Linked DNA regions of Geminicoccus roseus DSM 18922. The protein of the gene in region 1 interacts with the protein of each later gene in a pairwise test. Links are inferred from orthologs where the notes say so. Each region holds a gene or a part of one and is shown on either strand. Other genes may lie near its edges.

Region 1 (6,098 bases):
ACCGACGTGCACATGGAGGACGTCCACCGCGCCGGCGGCATCCTGGGCATCCTGGGCGAACTCGACCGCGCCGGGCTCCTGCACCGCGAGGTGCCGACCATCCACGCCACCACGCTCGGCCACGCGATCGCCCAGTGGGACGTGCGGGCACCCGGAAGGCGCGAGGAGGATGCGGCCGTCCAGCTGTTCAAGGCCGCACCGGGCGGCGTGCGCACCACCGAGGCGTTCAGCCAGGACAACCGCTACGAGGAACTGGACCTGGACCGGGAGAACGGCGTGGTCCGCGACGTCGAGCACGCCTTCAGCAAGGATGGCGGGCTGGCGGTGCTGTACGGCAACATCGCGCTGGACGGGGCGATCGTGAAGACCGCGGGCGTCGATCCGTCGGTGCTGGTGTTCGCCGGCCCGGCGCGGATCTTCGAGAGCCAGGACGCCGCGGTGTCCGCCATCCTCAGCGGCAAGATCCAGGCCGGCGACGTGGTGCTGATCCGCTACGAGGGGCCGAAGGGCGGGCCCGGCATGCAGGAGATGCTTTATCCGACCAGCTACCTGAAGTCGAAGGGGCTGGCCAAGGTCTGCGCGCTGGTCACCGACGGCCGCTTCTCCGGCGGCACCGCCGGCCTGTCGATCGGCCATATCTCGCCGGAAGCGGCCGAGGGCGGTGCGATCGGCCTGATCGAGGAGGGCGACCGGATCGAGATCGACATCCCCAACCGCAAGCTCGACGTCGCCTTGAGCGACGAGGAACTGGCGAAGCGGCGCGCCGCCATGGAGGCCAAGGGCGCGGCCGCCTGGCAGCCGGACCGCGAGCGGGTCGTCTCGCCGGCACTGCAGGCCTATGGGGCGCTGACCACCAGCGCTGCGCGCGGCGCGGTGCGCGACGTGACCCAGGTGCAGCGCCGGCGCTGAGGGCAGGCCCGGCCGGACGTTCCGGCCGGTGGCGAGGCGGAGCTAGACCTTGCCCTCGGGCAGGGTCTGGCCGCCGTCGACCACGATGCTGGTCCCGGTGATGTAGGCGGCCTCGTCGGAGGCCAGGAACAGGTAGCTGTGGGCGAGCTCGGCCGGATCGGCCAGCCGCTTGAGCGGGATGGACCGCGCCATGCCCTCGACATAGGCCGCCGAGCGCTCGGCGCGCATCCCCTCGGTCAGCACGTTGCCGGGCTCCACGCCGTTGACGGTGATCCCGAACGGCGCGCCCTCCAGCGCGGCTGCCCGGATCAGCCCCAGCAGCCCGGCCTTGGACGCGGCGTAATGGGCATGGCCGGGCGGCACCACCCGCGGACCGGTGATCGAGCTGGTCAGAACGATCCGGCCGTAGTTCCGTTGCTTCATCGGGGCGAAGGCGGCGCGGATCGCCAGGAACGAGCCGCGCAGATTGACCGCCAGGACCTGGTCCCACTCGGCCACGCTGATCTCGTCCAGCATGGTCTCGGGAAAGATGCCGGCGTTCTGGATGCAGATCTCCAGCCGGCCATGCTCGGCGACGATGGCGTTGACCACCTGTTGGACGTCCTGTTCCTTCGACACGTCGCAAGAGAGGAAGCGCCCGCCGATCCGCTCGGCGGTCGCCTGTCCTTCCGGGCGTCCGTCCGCGATCCAGACGATGGCGCCCTCCTCGGCCAAGCGCGCCGCGACGGCAGCGCCGATCCCCCGCGCCGCGCCGAACACCACCGCCACCCGATCCGCTACCCGACCCTGCAACGCCGCTCTCCCGTTCATGTTATGCGGGCGGATCGTGCCCAAGGCGGCTCGGGCGCGCCAGGGGCTCGACAAGCAAATCGGAACGGTGGATGCCATGCCGCCTGGGATCGACGAGGAGCCGACCGTGCCTTTGCACTTTTCCGCCGCAGAGTTCGACCGTCGCCGCGATGCCGTCCGGGCGTCGATGGCGGACCAGGGGCTGGATGCCCTGCTGGTGTTCAAGCAGGAAAGCATGTTCTGGCTGACCGGCTACGACACGTTCGGGTTCTGCTTCTTCCAGTGCCTGGTGGTCCCGGCCAAGGGCGAGCCGGTCCTGGTGACCCGCTCCGCCGATTTGCGCCAGGCGCAGCTGACCTCGAACATCCAGGACATCCGGATCTGGGTCGATCGCGACGGGGCCGACCCGGCCTCCACCGACCTCCGCCCGGTGCTGGAGGAGTTGGGGCTGCGCGGCCGGCGGGTCGGGGTCGAGTTCGACACGCACGGGCTGACCTATCGCAACGGCAAGCGGCTGGAAGCGGCCCTGGAGGGGTTCGCGACCCTTGAGGAGGCCTCGCTGCTGCTCTCGAAGATCCGGTTGGTGAAGTCGGTCGAGGAACTGGTCTATGTCCGCGAGGCGGCCAAGCTTGGCGACGCCGCGCTGGACGCCGCGGTGGCCGCGACCCATGCCGGCGCCGACGAGGGCGTGATCCTGGCCAGGATGCACGACGCGATCTTCGAGGGCGGCGGCGACTATCCGGGCAACCCGTTCATCATCGGCAGCGGGCCGCAGGCGCTGCTGTGCCGCTACTATACCGGAAGGCGCAAGCTGGACGCGCGGGACCAGCTCACCCTGGAGTTCGCGGGCGTCTACCGGCAGTACCACGCGGCGCTGATGCGCACCCTGCTGGTCGGCGAGCCCGACGACGACCATCGCCGCATGTTCGATGCCGCCAAGGAGGCCCTGCTCACCGCCGAGGCGGCCCTGGTGCCGGGGCGGACGATGGGGGAGGTGTTCGATGCCCAGGCGGCGGTGCTGGACCGCCACGGGATGCGGGCGCACCGCCTGAACGCCACCGGCTACTCGCTGGGGGCGGTGTACGCGCCGTCCTGGATGGACTGGCCGATGTTCTACACCGGCAACCCGGTGGTGATGGCGCCGGGCATGACCTTCTTCATCCACATCATCCTGATGAACAGCGAGACCGGCCGCGCCATGACGCTGGCGCGGACCTCGCTGGTCACCGAGGGCAAGGCGGAGCCGCTGGCCAAGGCGCCGCTGGAGATGATCGTCCGCTAAAGGAGCGTCGGGAGGTGGCAGCGCCTGGCGGCCACCTCCGTCCGCGTCGCCGGCTTACTCGCCGGCCTGGGTCTTCGCCGCGAGCTTGCCCGAGAGGCCCTTGATGCGCAGGCGCAGGGCGTTCAGCTTGATGAAGCCCTCCGCGTCGCGCTGGTCGTAGACCGTGTCGGCCTCGAAGGTCGCGTATTCGTGGCTGTAGAGGGTGAAAGGCGACTTGCGGCCGACCACCTGCACGCTGCCCTTGAACAGCTTGAGGCGCACCGTGCCGGTCACGTTCGCCTGGCTGGCGTCGATCGCGGCCTGCAGCATCTCGCGCTCCGGGGTGAACCAGAAGCCGTTGTAGATCAGCTCGGCATAGCGCGGCATCAACTCGTCTTTAAGGTGCGCGGCACCCCGGTCCAGCGTGATGCTCTCGATGCCGCGATGCGCGGCCAGGAGGATGGTGCCGCCGGGCGTCTCGTAGACGCCGCGCGACTTCATCCCGACGAAGCGGTTCTCGACCAGGTCCAGGCGGCCGATGCCGTTGGCGCCGCCCAAATCGTTCAGGCGGGACAGAAGGGCCGCCGGCGAGAGCCGGATGCCATCCACCGCGACCGGGTCGCCCTTCTCGAAGTCGATCTCGACGTAGCTGGCCCGGTCGGGCGCCGCTTCCGGGGAGACCGAGCGGGTGAACATCTCCTCGTCGGGCTCGACCCACGGGTCCTCGAGCACCTTGCCCTCGTAGGAGATGTGCAGGAGGTTGGCGTCCGTCGAATAAGGCGGCTCGCCCCGCTTGCCGCGCGGGATCGGGATCTGCCGGGCCTCGGCATACTCGATCAGCCGGTCGCGCGAGTTCAGGTCCCATTCGCGCCAGGGGGCGATCACCTTGATCGACGGATCCAGGGCGTAGGCCGAGATCTCGAAGCGGACCTGGTCGTTGCCCTTGCCGGTGGCGCCATGGGCCACGGCGTCGGCGCCGGTCTGGTGCGCGATCTCGACCAGGCGCTTGGCGATCAGCGGCCGGGCGATCGAGGTGCCCAGCAGGTAGCAGCCCTCGTAGACCGTGTTGGCCCGGAACATCGGGAACACGTAATCCCGGACGAACTCCTCGCGCAGGTCCTCGATGAAGATCTGGGTGGCGCCCATCATCTCGGCCTTGGCGCGGGCCGGCTCGAGTTCCTCGCCCTGGCCCAGGTCGGCGGTGAAGGTCACCACCTCGCAGCCGTAATTGTCCTGCAGCCAGCGCAGGATCACCGAGGTGTCGAGCCCGCCCGAATAGGCCAGCACCACCCGCTTCACACCAGTCTTCATCGAAAAACGTCCTCTGCCCGGCGCCGCTCGTCCGTACGCCGTCGATCGGTGCGGATCAGGCCCGCGTGTCCACGCTGGAGCCGGGTTCGCCCGGTGACGCCGTCTCGTCCGCGGCCTCGGCCGGCCGTGCCGCGACCCCGACCATCGCCGGCCGCAGCAGGCGGTCGGCGATCAGATAGCCGGCCTGCATCACCTCGGCAATCGTGCCGGGAGCGACGTCGGCGCGCGGGACCTCGAACATCGCCTGGTGGCGGTTCGGGTCGAGCTTCTCGCCGATCTGCGGCTCGATCCGCTTGATCTGGTGGCGCTCCAGCACGCTCTGCAGGCTGCGCTCGGTCATGTCGACGCCGGTGAGCAGATTCTTGAGCGCCGGGTTCTCCTCGGCGGCCGAAGCCGGCACCGAGAGGGCGCGCTTGAGGTTGTCGGCCACGTCGAGCAGGTCGCGGGCAAACCGGGTCACCGCGTAGCGGCGCGCCTCGTCGACCTCGCGCTCCTTCTGGCGCCGGGTGTTCTCGACATCCGCCAGCGCGCGCAGGAGCTTGTCCTTCAGGTCCGCGATCTCCTGCTCGGGCTGGACGACCTGGGTCTCCTCGACCTTGGCCTCGGCCTCTGGGTTGGTGGTCGCTTCCTGTTCCGTCGTCATTCCCTGCTTCCGTTGTCATGGTGACCGAGCATGCGGCTGACCACCCGGGCGGTGTAGTCCACCATCGGGATGATCCGCGCATAATTCATCCGGGTCGGGCCGATCACGCCGATCGCCCCCACCACGGCCGACTGCGACTGGTCCGGCGATGGCGCGCGGTAGGGCGCGATCACCATGGAGCAGCCGGACAGGCCGAAAAGTTCGTTTTCCGCGCCGATGAAGATCTGCACCCCGTTGCCGCTCTGGGCGGCCTCCACCAGGCGCAGCAGGTTCTTGCGGGTTTCCAGGGTCTCGAACAGGTGCCGCACCCGTTCCAGCTCGACCAGGTTCTGGACGTCCTCCAGCAGCTTGGACTGGCCGCGCACGATCAGGAACCCGTCGCTGTCGCCGCCGGGCTTCACCCAGGTGGCGAGCCCCGCCTCGACCACCCGCTGGGTCACCTCGTCGATCTCGGCGCGGCGTGCCTCGATCTCCTCGTGGACCTGGATCCGCGCCTCGGCGAAGCTCCGCCCGGACAGGCGGGCGGTCATGTAGTTGCCGGCCTCCACCAGGGAGGTCTGCGGCATGCCGAGCGGCACGTCGATGATCCGGTTCTCGACCATGCCATGATCGGTGACCGTGACCACCAGGGCGCGGCCCGGGCCCAGCGACACGAACTCGACATGGCGGAACGGCCGGTCGCTGGCCGGGGCCGCCACCAGCCCGGCATGGCGGGTCAGGCCAGACAGCGCCTCGGTGGCGTCGCCCAGCACCGCCTCCAGGCTCTTGCCCGTGCCCACGCACTGCGCCCGGATGCTGCGCTTGTCCTCGTCGCCGATGTTGCCGACCTCGAGCAGGCCGTCGACATAGAGGCGCAGGCCCGCCGCGGTCGGCAGCCGGCCGGCCGAGGTGTGCGGCGCGAACAGGAGGCCGGCATCCTCCAGGTCGGCCATCACGTTGCGGATCGTCGCGGGCGAGAGCCGCTCGTCGAGCTTGCGCGCGATCGTCCGCGACCCGACCGGTTCCCCGGTCGTCACATAGGCGTCGACGATCTGGCGAAAGATCTGTCGGGATCGACTGTTCAGTTCGGTGATCATCGTTTCCGAAGCATGGGCCGGCCATTGGCCAAGCCGGATGTGGGAATCGGAGCGGGCCTCGTCAACGGAGGACCCTTCCTCCTCCGTGGGACGACGACAGGCAGGTGCA
Region 2 (6,008 bases), 1.3 Mb from region 1 along the record:
CGGTGATCGTCGCGCGGGACTCCGGATAGGCGTTCAGGACCTCGGCGATCTTCTGGAGCGTGGGCTCGTAGCCCGGTTGCAGCACGGCGCTGTCGAAGGGGAACATCACCTCGGACGGCATCACCAGCTTGAGCGCATCCTGCCGGACCCGCTGGATCTCCACCTGGCGGGACTGCGTCTCCTGGGCGAGTTCCTTGCGGAACTGCTGCTCCTGGCTGTCGAACATGTAGCCGATGCCGCCGCCCACGGCGGCGCCGATCGCAGCACCGATCGCCGTGCCCTCGCCCTTCACCCCTTTATGACCAAGGATGTTGCCGAGCACGCCGCCGATCACGGCGCCGGCGACCGCGCCGGTCGCCGTCTTGGTTCCGGGCTGCGCCGCGCCGTCCGGCCCCTGCGCGCACCCGCCAACCGCCAGTGCGAGCCCCAAAGTTCCGACCGCCAGGATCCTCACCCGTTCACTCCGTTGGTTCCGGTTCGCCGCCCGTCTGTCATGGAAACAGGCATGCTTCATTCCTCGGTTCGGACGCTATCTTTTCCGGTGCACAACGACCAGGGGGTCCTGGCGAGCAGGGTCCATGCAGCCTAGATCGCTCCTGCTGAGCAAGGCCTTGGCACACCTTGCGGCGCACCGCTGGAAGATACCACGAAGGGAGAACAGCCATGCACCCGACCACCGAGGGCTTCCATGTTCTTCTGTTCAAGGATGCCGGCGCCATCCCCAACAATCCCGGCCTTCCCTTGATCTGGTGGCAGGCGGCGCTGCCCCCTGCTCCAGGGCCAGAAGCTTTCGAGCAGCTGTTCGCCCGGAATGGATGGACCCAGTCCTGGCGCAACGGCATCTTCGATTATCCGCACTTCCACTCAACCAGCCATGAAGTCCTGGGGATTGCCCGAGGATCGGTGCGGGTGCGCCTGGGTGGCGCCACGGGCACTGAGGTCGAATTGCAAGCTGGCGATGCGGTGGCGATACCGGCAGGTGTCGGCCACCAGAACCTTCGCGCTTCGGCGGATCTGCTGGTGGTCGGCGCCTATCCCTCCGGAGCCGAGGTGGATCTTCTCCGAGATGCCGGAGCCGATACCCAGGCCCGCGACCGGATCGCAGCGGTTCCGGTTCCCCGGTCCGATCCGGTGGAAGGAGAGGATGGGCGCCTGCTGCGGCATTGGGCAGCCGCGAGAAACTGACGATCCTCAGCGTCTCTCTCAGCAGGGGCGGCAGCGCCGCGCACCACGGGCGCGGTACCGCAGGTCACCGCAGCCACGCCACGACCATGTCCAGCAGCACGCCGATGGCCAGCAGAGGTGTCCCGGCATAGAGCACGATCATCAGCGCCCCGTGGATAGTGAGGCGCGGGGACGGGATGCGGCGATCGATGCCAGGAGACAGCTTGTGCTTCCTCATGCCATGAGATTATCAACCAGAAGGTGAAATCATCAATGGCATATCTTACATGCTGGATGTCGCTGGCTGGGATCGGCTTGCTCGCGCCGGCGGGCGGGTGCCGCTGCAGCAATCAGCTGTGTACGGCCAGGCTCTAGCCGCAGGGGGACGTCGGGTTGCCCGACTGCCGATCGGAGAGGAACAGGGCGTCCAGGTCGTCGAGCGGAGCTGGGCCGGAATCCGGGTTGTCCTGGCAAGCCGCGGCCCGATCGGTGCGGGCACCCATCGGGCTGAGCATCCGGAGGAAATCTTCCGGGCGATCCGCGCGCATTTCGGCCGGTGCCTGCTCCTTTGGAGCCCCCAGCATCTCGGCCCGCAAATGGAAGCCTGTCGCCCGGTGGTCACCGGCTATGGCACCGTCTGGGTCAGGCTTCCTCCTGACCCTCAGGAGCTGCGCCTGGCGCTGGACGGCAAGTGGCGCAACCAGCTCCGTCGCGCCGAGAAGCAGCGCCTGGCGGTCCGGGAAGTGCATCGGGGACCGCCGGTCGAATGGCTGGCGGCACGTCATGAGGAGCATCGGCAGGCAAAAGGCTACAGGGCACTGCCGGTCACGTTCCTGCAACGGATGGCGGAGCTCTCGCCCGGCTGCCGCGAGCGGCTCGTCCTGATCGCGGAACTGGAAGGGCTGCCGGTCGCCGGAATCTGGCTGCAGGTCCACCACGGCTCCGCCACCTACCTGATCGGCTATGCCGACGAGGCAGGGAGGAGAAGCGATGCGATGCGCCTCCTGCTCTGGCGCGGCATGCTGGCGCTGCAGCGGCAGGGGATCGGCTGGCTGGACCTGGGAGGCATCGCGACCGACCGCGCGCCAGGCCTGTCGCGCTTCAAGCTGGGACTGGGAGGTGCCGTGACCATCGAGGCCGGCACCTATCTTCGCCCGCTGTTGCGATGAACGCGAAGAGGCCCGCGGAACACCGCGGGCCTCTCCACTCGGACCGGGCGACGCATGGCCGCCCAGTCCCTGAACTCGACCGGTAAAACCGATCAGAAGTCCATGTCGCCCATGCCGCCGCCCGGGCCGCCGGCCGGCATCGGGGCGTCCTTCTTGGGCTTCTCGGCGATCATCGCCTCGGTGGTGATGAGCAGGCCGGCGACCGAGGCCGCATCCTGCAGCGCATGACGCACCACCTTCACCGGGTCGATGATGCCCTTCTTCACGAGATCACCGTACTCGTGGGTCTGGGCGTCGAAACCAAAGCTGGTGTCGGTGCTCTCGAAGATCTTGCCGATCACGATCGAGCCGTCGACGCCGGCGTTCTCCGCGATCTGGCGAGCCGGCGCCTGCAGCGCCTTGCGCACGATCTCGACACCGACCTTCTGGTCGCTGTTGCCAGCCGCCAGGTTGTCCAGCGCCTTGAGCGCATACAGCAGCGCCGTACCGCCACCAGGAACCACACCCTCCTCGACGGCGGCGCGGGTCGCATTCATCGCATCGTCGACGCGATCCTTGCGCTCCTTCACCTCGACCTCGGTGGCACCGCCGACGCGGATGACGGCGACGCCGCCAGCCAGCTTCGCCAGACGCTCCTGGAGCTTCTCGCGGTCGTAGTCCGAGGTGGTCTCCTCGATCTGCGCCTTGATCTGCGAGATGCGGCCCTGGATCTCGGACTTGTCGCCCGAGCCGTCGACGATGGTGGTGTCTTCCTTGTTGATCACCACGCGCTTGGCCTTGCCGAGCATCTCGAGCGTGACGTTCTCGAGCTTGATGCCCAGGTCCTCGGACACGACCTGACCGGCGGTCAGGATGGCGATGTCCTCGAGCATGGCCTTGCGACGGTCACCGAAGCCCGGCGCCTTGACGGCGGCGATCTTCAAGCCACCACGCAGCTTGTTCACCACCAGGGTCGCGAGCGCCTCGCCCTCGACGTCCTCGGCGATGATCAGCAGCGGACGGCCGGACTGCACGACGGCCTCGAGGACCGGCAGCAGCGGCTGCAGGGTCGACAGCTTCTTCTCGTGGATGAGGATGTAGGGCTCCTCGAGGGTGGCCCGCATCTTCTCGCTGTCGGTGATAAAGTACGGCGACAGGTAGCCGCGGTCGAACTGCATGCCCTCGACGACGTCGAGCTCGGTGTCGAGGCTCTTGGCCTCCTCGACCGTGATCACGCCCTCGTTGCCGACCTTCTGCATGGCCTCGGCCAGCATCTTGCCGATCTCGGTGTCGCCATTGGCCGAGATGGTGCCGACCTGAGCGATCTCCTCGCTGGTGGTCACCTTCTTCGCCCGGGACTTCAGGTCGGCGACGACGGTCTCGACCGCCAGGTCGATGCCGCGCTTCAGGTCCATCGGGTTCATGCCCGCGGCCACCGACTTCGCACCCTCGCGCACGATGGCGGCGGCGAGCACGGTCGCGGTCGTGGTGCCGTCACCGGCCATGTCGTTGGTCTTCGAGGCCACTTCGCGCACCATCTGCGCGCCCATGTTCTCGAACTTGTCGGAGAGCTCGACCTCCTTCGCGACCGTCACACCGTCCTTGGTGATGCGCGGCGCGCCGAAGCTCTTCTCGATGACCACATTGCGGCCCTTCGGACCCAACGTGACCTTCACGGCGTTGGCGAGGATCTCGACACCGCGCAGCATCTTGTTGCGCGCATCGGTCGAGAACTTGACGTCTTTGGCAGCCATGGATGTTCTTACCCGTATAAGGTGATGGGGATCAGGAAGGAGAGGCTCAGGCGGCCTGCTTCATCGAGCCGGCATCGTCGAGGATGCCCAGGATGTCGCTTTCCTTCATGATCAGCAGGTCATCGCCGTCGATCTTGACCTCGGTGCCAGACCACTTGCCGAACAGCACCTTGTCGCCGACCTTGACGTCGAGCGCGTTCACCTTGCCGCTCTCGTCGCGCGCACCCGGGCCGACCGCCACGATCTCGCCCTGCTGGGGCTTCTCCTTGGCAGTGTCCGGGATGATGATCCCGCCCTTGCTCTTCTCTTCACCCTCGAGACGACGAACGACCACGCGGTCGTGCAGCGGACGGAAGCCCATGCCTACGATCTCCATGCTGAAGCGAATGCGGTTGTCAGCACTCTCGGGAGGAGAGTGCTAACGTCGCTGCGTCAGGTAGAGAAATTGCAGGAGGGATTCAAGGGGCTGTTTGCCAAACTGGCAGCACTTTTTGGTGTTGGCTGCTAACCATCTGAAACAGAACAGGAATTCGGCCTTCTCCTTGACGTCTGTCAAGGATCGGCCACAATCCGTTCGTGCCCCCTGCGGCGGTCGTAGGGGAACGAGCCAGGACAGATGTACCATGGCCGGTAAAGAACCCTCGCCCCTGGAGTTGCAGCTCAGGGGCTACCGCATCGCCACCGCTGAAATCCTGTACCGGATGCCTGACCACCCCAGCCTGATACAGAGCTTCATCTGGCAGCATTATGACATTGCGCCTCGCTATCCGGAGTTGTTCAAGTTCCTCGATTTCTGGGAAAAGAATATCGAGGGTCCTCTGGTGGGCGTGCGCGTCGGACGGAGCGAGCTGATCAAGCCTCAGGCCTGGCGACAGGGCCCGGAATTCCAGCTCCACTAGCCCAGCTGCAGGCCAGCTTCGCCTTCTCTAGGTGGGGAGGGTCGAGCGCAGGTCAACACCTGCGCTGCCGCGGCCCTGGTGTTCTGGTCGCAGCCACGAGGGCAACTCCGTCTACCGCGTCGGTGGCTGAGCGGCTGGCGCTGCACTTGCCGGTTGAAATATTGAACCGGTTGGGCTGTGTTGCGGGCTCGCCATCCCCGAAGGCATGATGACGGCGCCATCCAGCACCCTCGCCGCGGCGGTCCCGCATGGAACCGACCGGGTCGTCCGCTACTGTCTGTCTATCTGCCTGCTGGTGGCGGCCGCTCCGGTGATTGGCGCTGCCTGGCCCGGTGGACCGGCCGAGTTCGAGCTGGCCGCCCATTTTCTGGTCCAGTCCGCCCTTCTTTCCGCCTTGCTCCTGCTGGTCGGGGTGCTGACCGGCCGCCGCTACATCGTGCTCGTGGTCACGGCTCTGCTGACGGCGACCGCCCTGATCCTGACGCCGCACGTCTTTCCTGGATGGGCGCCTTTATACGCGGTGGCGAGGCAGGAACCGGCATCGGACCCGTTTCCACAGCTCCGTATCTATTTCCACAATGCCTGGGCCGGATCGGGCGATGCGGTCGCCACCGTGGACGCCGCCCTGTCCAGCGACGCCGATCTCGTGATGTTCGCCGAAACGGGCGCCTCGCGCTGGCGCAGCTTCGCCCGCCTCACCGGGAGCTATCCCCACCATATTTCCTGTATCGGACGCAGGGAATGCGATCTCACCCTGTTCTCGCGCCTGCCGGTCCACGACCAGGTGATCTACCACGACCGGCACAGCGGTGCCCGGGGTATCGCGGCCACCCTGGATGACGGCAGGAATGGCAGGCTGCGCGTGGTGGCGGTTCATCTGGCCCGGCCGATCCCACCGGACAGCCTCGAGGTGCAGATGCGCCAGGTGGAGGCGCTGCTTCGTTCCGACCTCTTCCGGCCGGACCTGCCCGTCCTGCTGATGGGTGACTTCAATGCAGTACCGTGGGGGCGGGTCGTCGGCACGTTCGCTCGTGGCCTGCAAC
Region 3 (5,920 bases), 2.5 Mb from region 1 along the record:
GTCACCAGCCCGAACGGCACCACCCAGGAAGCCCTGGCGGTGCTGATGGCGGATGACGGCATCCAGCAATTGTTCGACAAGGCGATCGCGGCGGCGGCCAGACGCTCCGAGGAGCTGGGCTGACCGTCCCGATCGGGAAAGGGACGGAGATGGCCAGGAAGCCCAAGGCCGCGGACACCGCGGCACCGATGTCGATGCGCGACCCGCTCGATACGGCACTCGCCATGATCGAGACCGGCGGCTGGCGCGGCTTCAGCCTCGTGGAGCTCGCCCGCGAGCTGGGCGTGCCGGTGGGCGAGGTCTACGCCCAGTTCCCGTGCCGCACCGCCGTGCTGCACGAGCTGGGCAAGCGGCTGGACTCCCGCATGCTCGAGCTCTCCGCCGCCGACCTCGACGACATGAGCACGCGCGACCGGCTGTTCGAGCTGATCATGCGCCGCTTCGACGCGATGAAGCCCTACCGCGAGGCCCTGCGCCGCGTGGCCAAGGAAAGCCGCGGCGACCTGGAGGCGGCGGGCGTGGGTTTCTGCAACCTCACCCGCTCGGTCGTCGAGATCGTCGATGCCGCCGGGATCCGTGGGCCGGCGGCGCTGCTCGCCCGCAAGGGGGTGGGGCTGCTCTACCTGCGCGTCCTGCGGGTATGGATGCGCGACGAGGACCCGGAGCAGGCGAAGACCCTGGCGGAGCTGGACCAGGGGCTGGCGCGGCTGGAGCAGACTGCCCGCAATCTCTGCCGGTTCATGCCCAAGCGGCGGGCAAAGGAGGCCGAACCTGCGGCAGTTTGACTGGGCATGCATCATTGCTGCGATGCACAATAAAACTTGACGGACTCATACCGCAGCGCGAGATAGGCACATGGGTCGAGTTGCTCGGCACGATGCTTTTGCTGAAGGTGAAGTCATGAGCGAGACCAGCATCCCGAAGACGACCAAGGCTGCGGCCGAGAAGGTGTCCACGGCTGCGGCGGACCAGGCGTCCAAGGTGGCCGACACCAGCGCGGAGACCGTGGACAAGACCAGCGCCACCGCCAAGAGCGCGATGAAGCCCATGGCCGATGCATTCGACCAGATCGCCCAGGCCCAGGCCGAGTTCGCGCAGCGTCTGGGTTTCGATCCCAAGACCTTTGGCTTCGATCCCGCCAAGTTCGGCTTCGACCCGGCGAAGTTCGGGTTCGACCCGGCCAAGTTCGGCATGGACAAGTCGTTCGGCGCGGCCGCCCCACGCTTCGAGCTCCTTTTCACGCAGCACCAGAAGAACGTCGACGCCTTCTTCAAGGCTCAGGCGGCGATGGTGGACGGCGTGCAGGCGGTGTTCCAGCGCCAGCTCGCCCTGTTCCAGCAGACCCTGGCCGAGGCCACCTCGCTGATGCAGGCGCTGATGGCCGAGAAGGACAGCCGGATCGGCGTCGAGAAGCAGGTCGACGCCTCGAAGAAGGCCTTCGAGAAGATCCTCGCCGAGGCCAAGGAACTGGGCGACGTCGTCACCAAGTCGCAGAGCGAGGCCTTCCAGCTCCTCAACGACCGGGCGATGGAGCAGATGGAAGAGATCAAGGCTGCCTACGACAAGGCCGCTTGACCCCTTCTTCTTCCTGATCGAACCCCTGGACGGCGGCCGGTGATCCGGCCGCCGTTCTTGTTTTTCCAGCCCCGGGGGAGGCTGCCTTGACCATATCCTTCGATGATTTTCTCAAGGTCGACATCCGGGCCGGCACGATCGTCGCCTGCACGCCCAACGTCGCGGCGCGCAAGCCGGCCTACAAGCTGTCGGTGGATTTCGGGCCGGAGATCGGGATCCGGACCAGCTCGGCGCAACTGGTCGATCTGTACCAGACCGAGGACCTGATCGGGCGCCAGGTGGCGGCGGTGGTGAACTTCCCGCCGCGCCAGATTGCCCGGGTGGTCTCGGAAGTGCTGGTGCTGGGCTTTCCCGACCAGGACGGCCGGGTCGTCCTTGCCGCCGTGGAGCGCCCGGTCCCGAACGGCGCCCGGCTGTTCTAGGCGGCGAAGGCGTCGTCCTGGCAAGGGAGCCGCCCGGAACCCTGGCACCCGCGAGGCTCTGTTCGTGACGGCGCGACGCCTTTTCAGGGAAATCCGATGGCATCTCCGGGCGAAACCGGCGCCGCTTCCGCCGAGCTGACCACGCCTGACCTCGGACGGAGCCTTCCGGAGGTGCATCGCAGCGTGGCCGTTCCCAATGCCGGCGGCTTCCTGCGCAAGTTCATGGTGTTCCTCGGGCCGGGCTACCTGGTGGCCGTGGGCTACATGGATCCCGGTAACTGGGCGACCGCCCTCGCCGGCGGCTCGGCGTTCGGCTACACGCTGCTTTCCGTGGCGCTGCTGTCCTCGCTGATGGCGATCCTGCTGCAGGCCCTGTGCACCCGGATCGGCATCGCCACCGGCCGCGACCTGGCGCAGCTCTGCCGGGAGCGCTTCCCGCGGCCGGTGGCGGTGCCGCTCTGGATCATGGCCGAGACCGCCATCTGCGCCACCGACCTGGCCGAGCTGATCGGCACGGCGATCGCGCTGGAACTGCTGTTCGGCATCCCCCTGCTCTATGGCGTGGTGCTGACCGCGCTGGATGCCTTCCTGATCCTCTGGCTGCAGCACAAGGGCGTGCGCTGGGTGGAGGCGCTGATCTTCGGGTTGATCACGCTCATCCTGGCCTGCTTCGTCGGCCAGCTCGCCATTGCCCATCCGGTCTGGGGGGAGGTGCTGCAGGGCTACCTGCCGCAGGCCTCGGTGGTGACGGACAGCCAGCAGCTCTACATCGCCATGAGCATCATCGGCGCCACGGTGATGCCCCACAATCTCTACCTGCACACCGCCCTGGTGCAGTCACGGGCGATCGGCCCGGACGTGGCCGCCAAGAGGGAGGCGATCCGCTACGCCGCGCTGGACAGCAGCCTGGCGCTGACCCTCGCCCTGGTGATCAACTCCGCGATCCTGATCACCGCGGCGGCGACCTTCCACGCCAGCGGCCGGACCGAGGTCGCCGAGATCCAGGATGCCCATCGGCTGATGGCCCCGCTGCTCGGCAGCGCGCTTGCCGCCAGCCTGTTCGCGGTGGCCCTGCTCCTGTCCGGCATCAATTCGACCGTCACCGCCACCCTGGCCGGCCAGGTCGTGATGGAGGGCTTCCTGCGCCTGCGGCTTTCGCCGGTCCTGCGCCGGCTGGTGACCCGGCTGATCGCGATCGTGCCGGCGGTGGCGGTGACCTGGATCTATGGCGAGGGCGGCACTGCGCAGCTCCTGATCCTCAGTCAGGTGATCCTCTCGCTGCAACTGCCCTTTGCGGTGGTGCCGCTGATGATGTTCGCCGCCGACCGCCGCCGGCTTGGCCCGCTGGTGGCGCCGGGCTGGCAGCTGGCGGTCGGCTGGGCCATCGCGCTGCTGATCATCGTCCTGAACCTGAAGCTGATCCTGGACTTCGTTCTGGGCAACTGAAGCGGTACTGGAAGATGGCTTGTGAGGATTGGCACTCCCAGTCCGGGGGAGGTCGTGTATGGTTGGCGGATAGTGCAGCCATGGCCTGGCAGGAGTGCGTCGCATGTCCGTCGGCAGAACACGGGGCTCGGGCACCTGGCGGGGACGAAGGCCGTCCCGGAGGTGAAGGACGAGATCCGGCACGTGCGCATGGCAGCACATGGGACCCACGAGGAATCGCTTGCCGGCTATCCGGTAGCGGGCTGCCGCTGGAGGCTGCGCGTGCCGGAGGGCCTCGACCTGATCCAGGTCGAGGGAAAAGAAGCGGATCCGGGCGTGCCGGCGGGGAGCGGGATGCGGCTGAGGATCACCGGCCGCGGACAACCGGGCTACGCGATCGTCCAGGCCGATTTCGGGCGGCCCTGGCAGGGCACCCCGGACTGCATGGTCATGCTCATGATCGAGCTGAGCGACTGAGGCTGCTCCGGCCGCACCGCATCGAGACGGGCGCGGCCGGAGCGCCGGTCACTCGGGCAGGGCGTTGATCGCGTAGAGCGCCCGGACGATCTCCGAGGGCGAGGCGTCGCTGCCGAACGTGGCGCCGAACAGATCGATGATCCCGCCGCTGCGGTAGAGCTTGGCCAGCGCGCGGTCGACCGCCAGCCGGAACGCGCCGTCATCCTTGGGCAGCGCCAGGGCATAAGGCTCGTTCGAGAAGAACTGGTCCGAGATCATCAGCTTGTCGCGGTCCGGGCTCTGCCGCCACTGGTACAAGAGGATCGCGCCATCGCCGAAATAGGCGGCGATCTTGCCGGCGGCCAGGTCGGCCACGCCCTGCTCGTGGCTGTCCACCGCGACCAGATCGGCCTGGAACTGCTGGTCGGCCAGAGCCTGCTTCAGGCCCGATTCGGTGGTGGTGCCGGCATGCACGCCGATCTTCTGGCCGGCCAGCTGTTCGAAGTTCTGCGGGCCATCCTGACGATAAAGCAGGGTCGAGCCGGTGGCGAAGGTCGGCAGGGAGAAGTCCACCTGCTCGCGCCGGGACAGGGTCTGCGTGGTGGCGCCGCACAGAAGGTCGATCCGGCCCTCGCTCACCGCCTTGAAGCGATCCTCGCCGGTCACCTTGACGTAGCGCACCTCGAGCTTGTCGAGCTTCAGCTCGCTCTTCACCTCGGCGGCGACCACCTTGCACAGGGCGACGCTGTAGCCCGCCGGCTCGCCGATGTCGTTCTCGAACGAGAAGGGCACCGCGTCGGCTCTGTATCCCAGGGTGAGGACGCCCGTCTCCTTGATGCGGTCGAGGGTGGCGGCCTCGGCCTGGACGGCGAGCAGGCCCGACGAGGCGATGGCGGCGGCGAACAGGATGCGCATGCGACGGCGTTCCGAGACAGTTGGCCCTGCCGGATTTGTAGAATTTATCCGACCCAACTGCCAGGGCTCAATCGCTGCGGCCGACGTTGGATCGGAGCATCGGCCGGGCCTGCCGCGGTCCGGCGCCTGCCTCCCGCATGGCCCGCGGGAACGGCCAGCCGCGGTTGACCATGGCAGGCCAGCCCCCGATCCTCCGCCGCCGCAACAGGAACCATCCGGAGAAGAACATGCCGTCGGCATCGAAAGCCCTGTTCATCGGGACCGCCTTGACCGCAATCCTCGCCGCAGCGCCTGCCGCCATGGCGGCAGAAGCGCGCGAGGAACTGACCGCGGCGGTGCTGCAGGGCGAGGGGGTGGAGCGCCTGGTCGCCAACCAGGCCTTCCTGCCGCCCAGCGATGCCGCGGCGGCGCTGGAGCCCTTCCAGGGGACGCTGCATCTGGACGAGGTCGAGATGACGACCACGCCGGACGCCTTCACGACGCGGCAAGTGCTGGGCAAGGACCCGAAGATCTTCCCGTCGCTGTCGGTGTCGTTCTTCACCGAAGAGGGCGAGCTGGTGCCCGTGTCGCAGGACGTGATCCGTGCCGGCTCCACCGGGGAGGGGCGAAGCTATTGGGACATGATCGTCCAGCCGGGCCGGGTATGGTCGGAGCCGGGCGATGGCGGCTGGTCGCGCGCCTCGTTCCCGTTCGCGCTGATGCACTCGATCGAGGGCGAGACCCATAACGGCGTCGCGACCTTCCTCTACAAGGGTGAGCAGGTCAGCGGCCTGCAGTTCCAGGTCGTCCAGCAGACCTCCCCCTATTACATCGAGGACTACTTCACCGCCGCCGGTCTGGCGCCCGCGCGTTTCGAGGAGCTCGCGGCGGACGGCCTGGACGAGGCGCGGCAGGCCTATCGGGAAAGCTTGGCCAACCAGGTGGAGATCCGTCCCTGGTCGGAGCTGGAGACGCAGGTCGGGGCCGCCGAGCTGGAAGGCTTCGACAGCTCGATCACCGCCGGCGAGATCGTGGTCGACGGGCTGCTCAAGGACGGCGTGTTCTACCTGAAGTCATGTCCCAGCGCTGCCGGCGACCTCGCCTACTGCGAGCGCCAGCGCTTCGGGGTCTGGTCGGTGACCAAGGCG

Evidence for each region.
Region 2: the proteins of grpE (region 1) and groL interact in binary tests that used the Escherichia coli proteins (3 or more experiments, as listed by UniProt). The link is inferred for Geminicoccus roseus DSM 18922 from one-to-one orthologs.
Region 3: the proteins of grpE (region 1) and GEMRO_RS0113130 interact in binary tests that used the Escherichia coli proteins (3 or more experiments, as listed by UniProt). The link is inferred for Geminicoccus roseus DSM 18922 from one-to-one orthologs.

The regions. Positions count from the first base shown.
Region 1 is NZ_KE386572.1:111,592-117,689, reverse strand. The notes cover bases 3,120-6,098. They hold grpE (nucleotide exchange factor GrpE), read right to left. Parts: upstream 4,914-6,098; coding sequence 4,326-4,913; downstream 3,120-4,325. Other genes in these bases: hrcA (heat-inducible transcriptional repressor HrcA), read right to left, coding at 4,910-5,989; GEMRO_RS0101885 (argininosuccinate synthase), read right to left, coding at 3,120-4,270. Outside these bases: ilvD (dihydroxy-acid dehydratase), read left to right, coding at 1-909; GEMRO_RS0101895 (SDR family oxidoreductase), read right to left, coding at 952-1,701; GEMRO_RS0101890 (M24 family metallopeptidase), read left to right, coding at 1,826-2,980; more of GEMRO_RS0101885, read right to left, coding at 3,035-3,119. UniProt on the Escherichia coli protein: Participates actively in the response to hyperosmotic and heat shock by preventing the aggregation of stress-denatured proteins, in association with DnaK and GrpE. It is the nucleotide exchange factor for DnaK and may function as a thermosensor.
Region 2 is NZ_KE386572.1:1,394,927-1,400,934, forward strand. What follows is about bases 1,747-4,635. They hold groL (chaperonin GroEL), read right to left. Parts: upstream 4,067-4,635; coding sequence 2,426-4,066; downstream 1,747-2,425. Other genes in these bases: GEMRO_RS33360 (GNAT family N-acetyltransferase), read left to right, coding at 1,747-2,333; groES (co-chaperone GroES), read right to left, coding at 4,113-4,427. In the rest of the region: GEMRO_RS0107745 (OmpA family protein), read right to left, coding at 1-454; GEMRO_RS33355 (cupin domain-containing protein), read left to right, coding at 664-1,185; GEMRO_RS34140 (hypothetical protein), read right to left, coding at 1,250-1,402; more of GEMRO_RS33360, read left to right, coding at 1,452-1,746; GEMRO_RS0107775 (usg protein), read left to right, coding at 4,690-4,965; GEMRO_RS0107780 (endonuclease/exonuclease/phosphatase family protein), read left to right, coding at 5,171-6,008.
Region 3 is NZ_KE386572.1:2,583,284-2,589,203, forward strand. The notes cover bases 1,468-4,268. They hold GEMRO_RS0113130 (Nramp family divalent metal transporter), read left to right. Parts: upstream 1,468-2,093; coding sequence 2,094-3,443; downstream 3,444-4,268. Other genes in these bases: GEMRO_RS32670 (phasin family protein), read left to right, coding at 1,468-1,575; GEMRO_RS0113125 (tRNA-binding protein), read left to right, coding at 1,662-1,997; GEMRO_RS0113135 (hypothetical protein), read left to right, coding at 3,633-3,899; GEMRO_RS29470 (amino acid ABC transporter substrate-binding protein), read right to left, coding at 3,948-4,268. In the rest of the region: proC (pyrroline-5-carboxylate reductase), read left to right, coding at 1-123; GEMRO_RS0113115 (TetR family transcriptional regulator), read left to right, coding at 150-785; more of GEMRO_RS32670, read left to right, coding at 901-1,467; more of GEMRO_RS29470, read right to left, coding at 4,269-4,793; GEMRO_RS0113150 (serine hydrolase), read left to right, coding at 5,021-5,920. UniProt on the Escherichia coli protein: H(+)-stimulated, divalent metal cation uptake system. Involved in manganese and iron uptake. Can also transport cadmium, cobalt, zinc and to a lesser extent nickel and copper. Involved in response to reactive oxygen.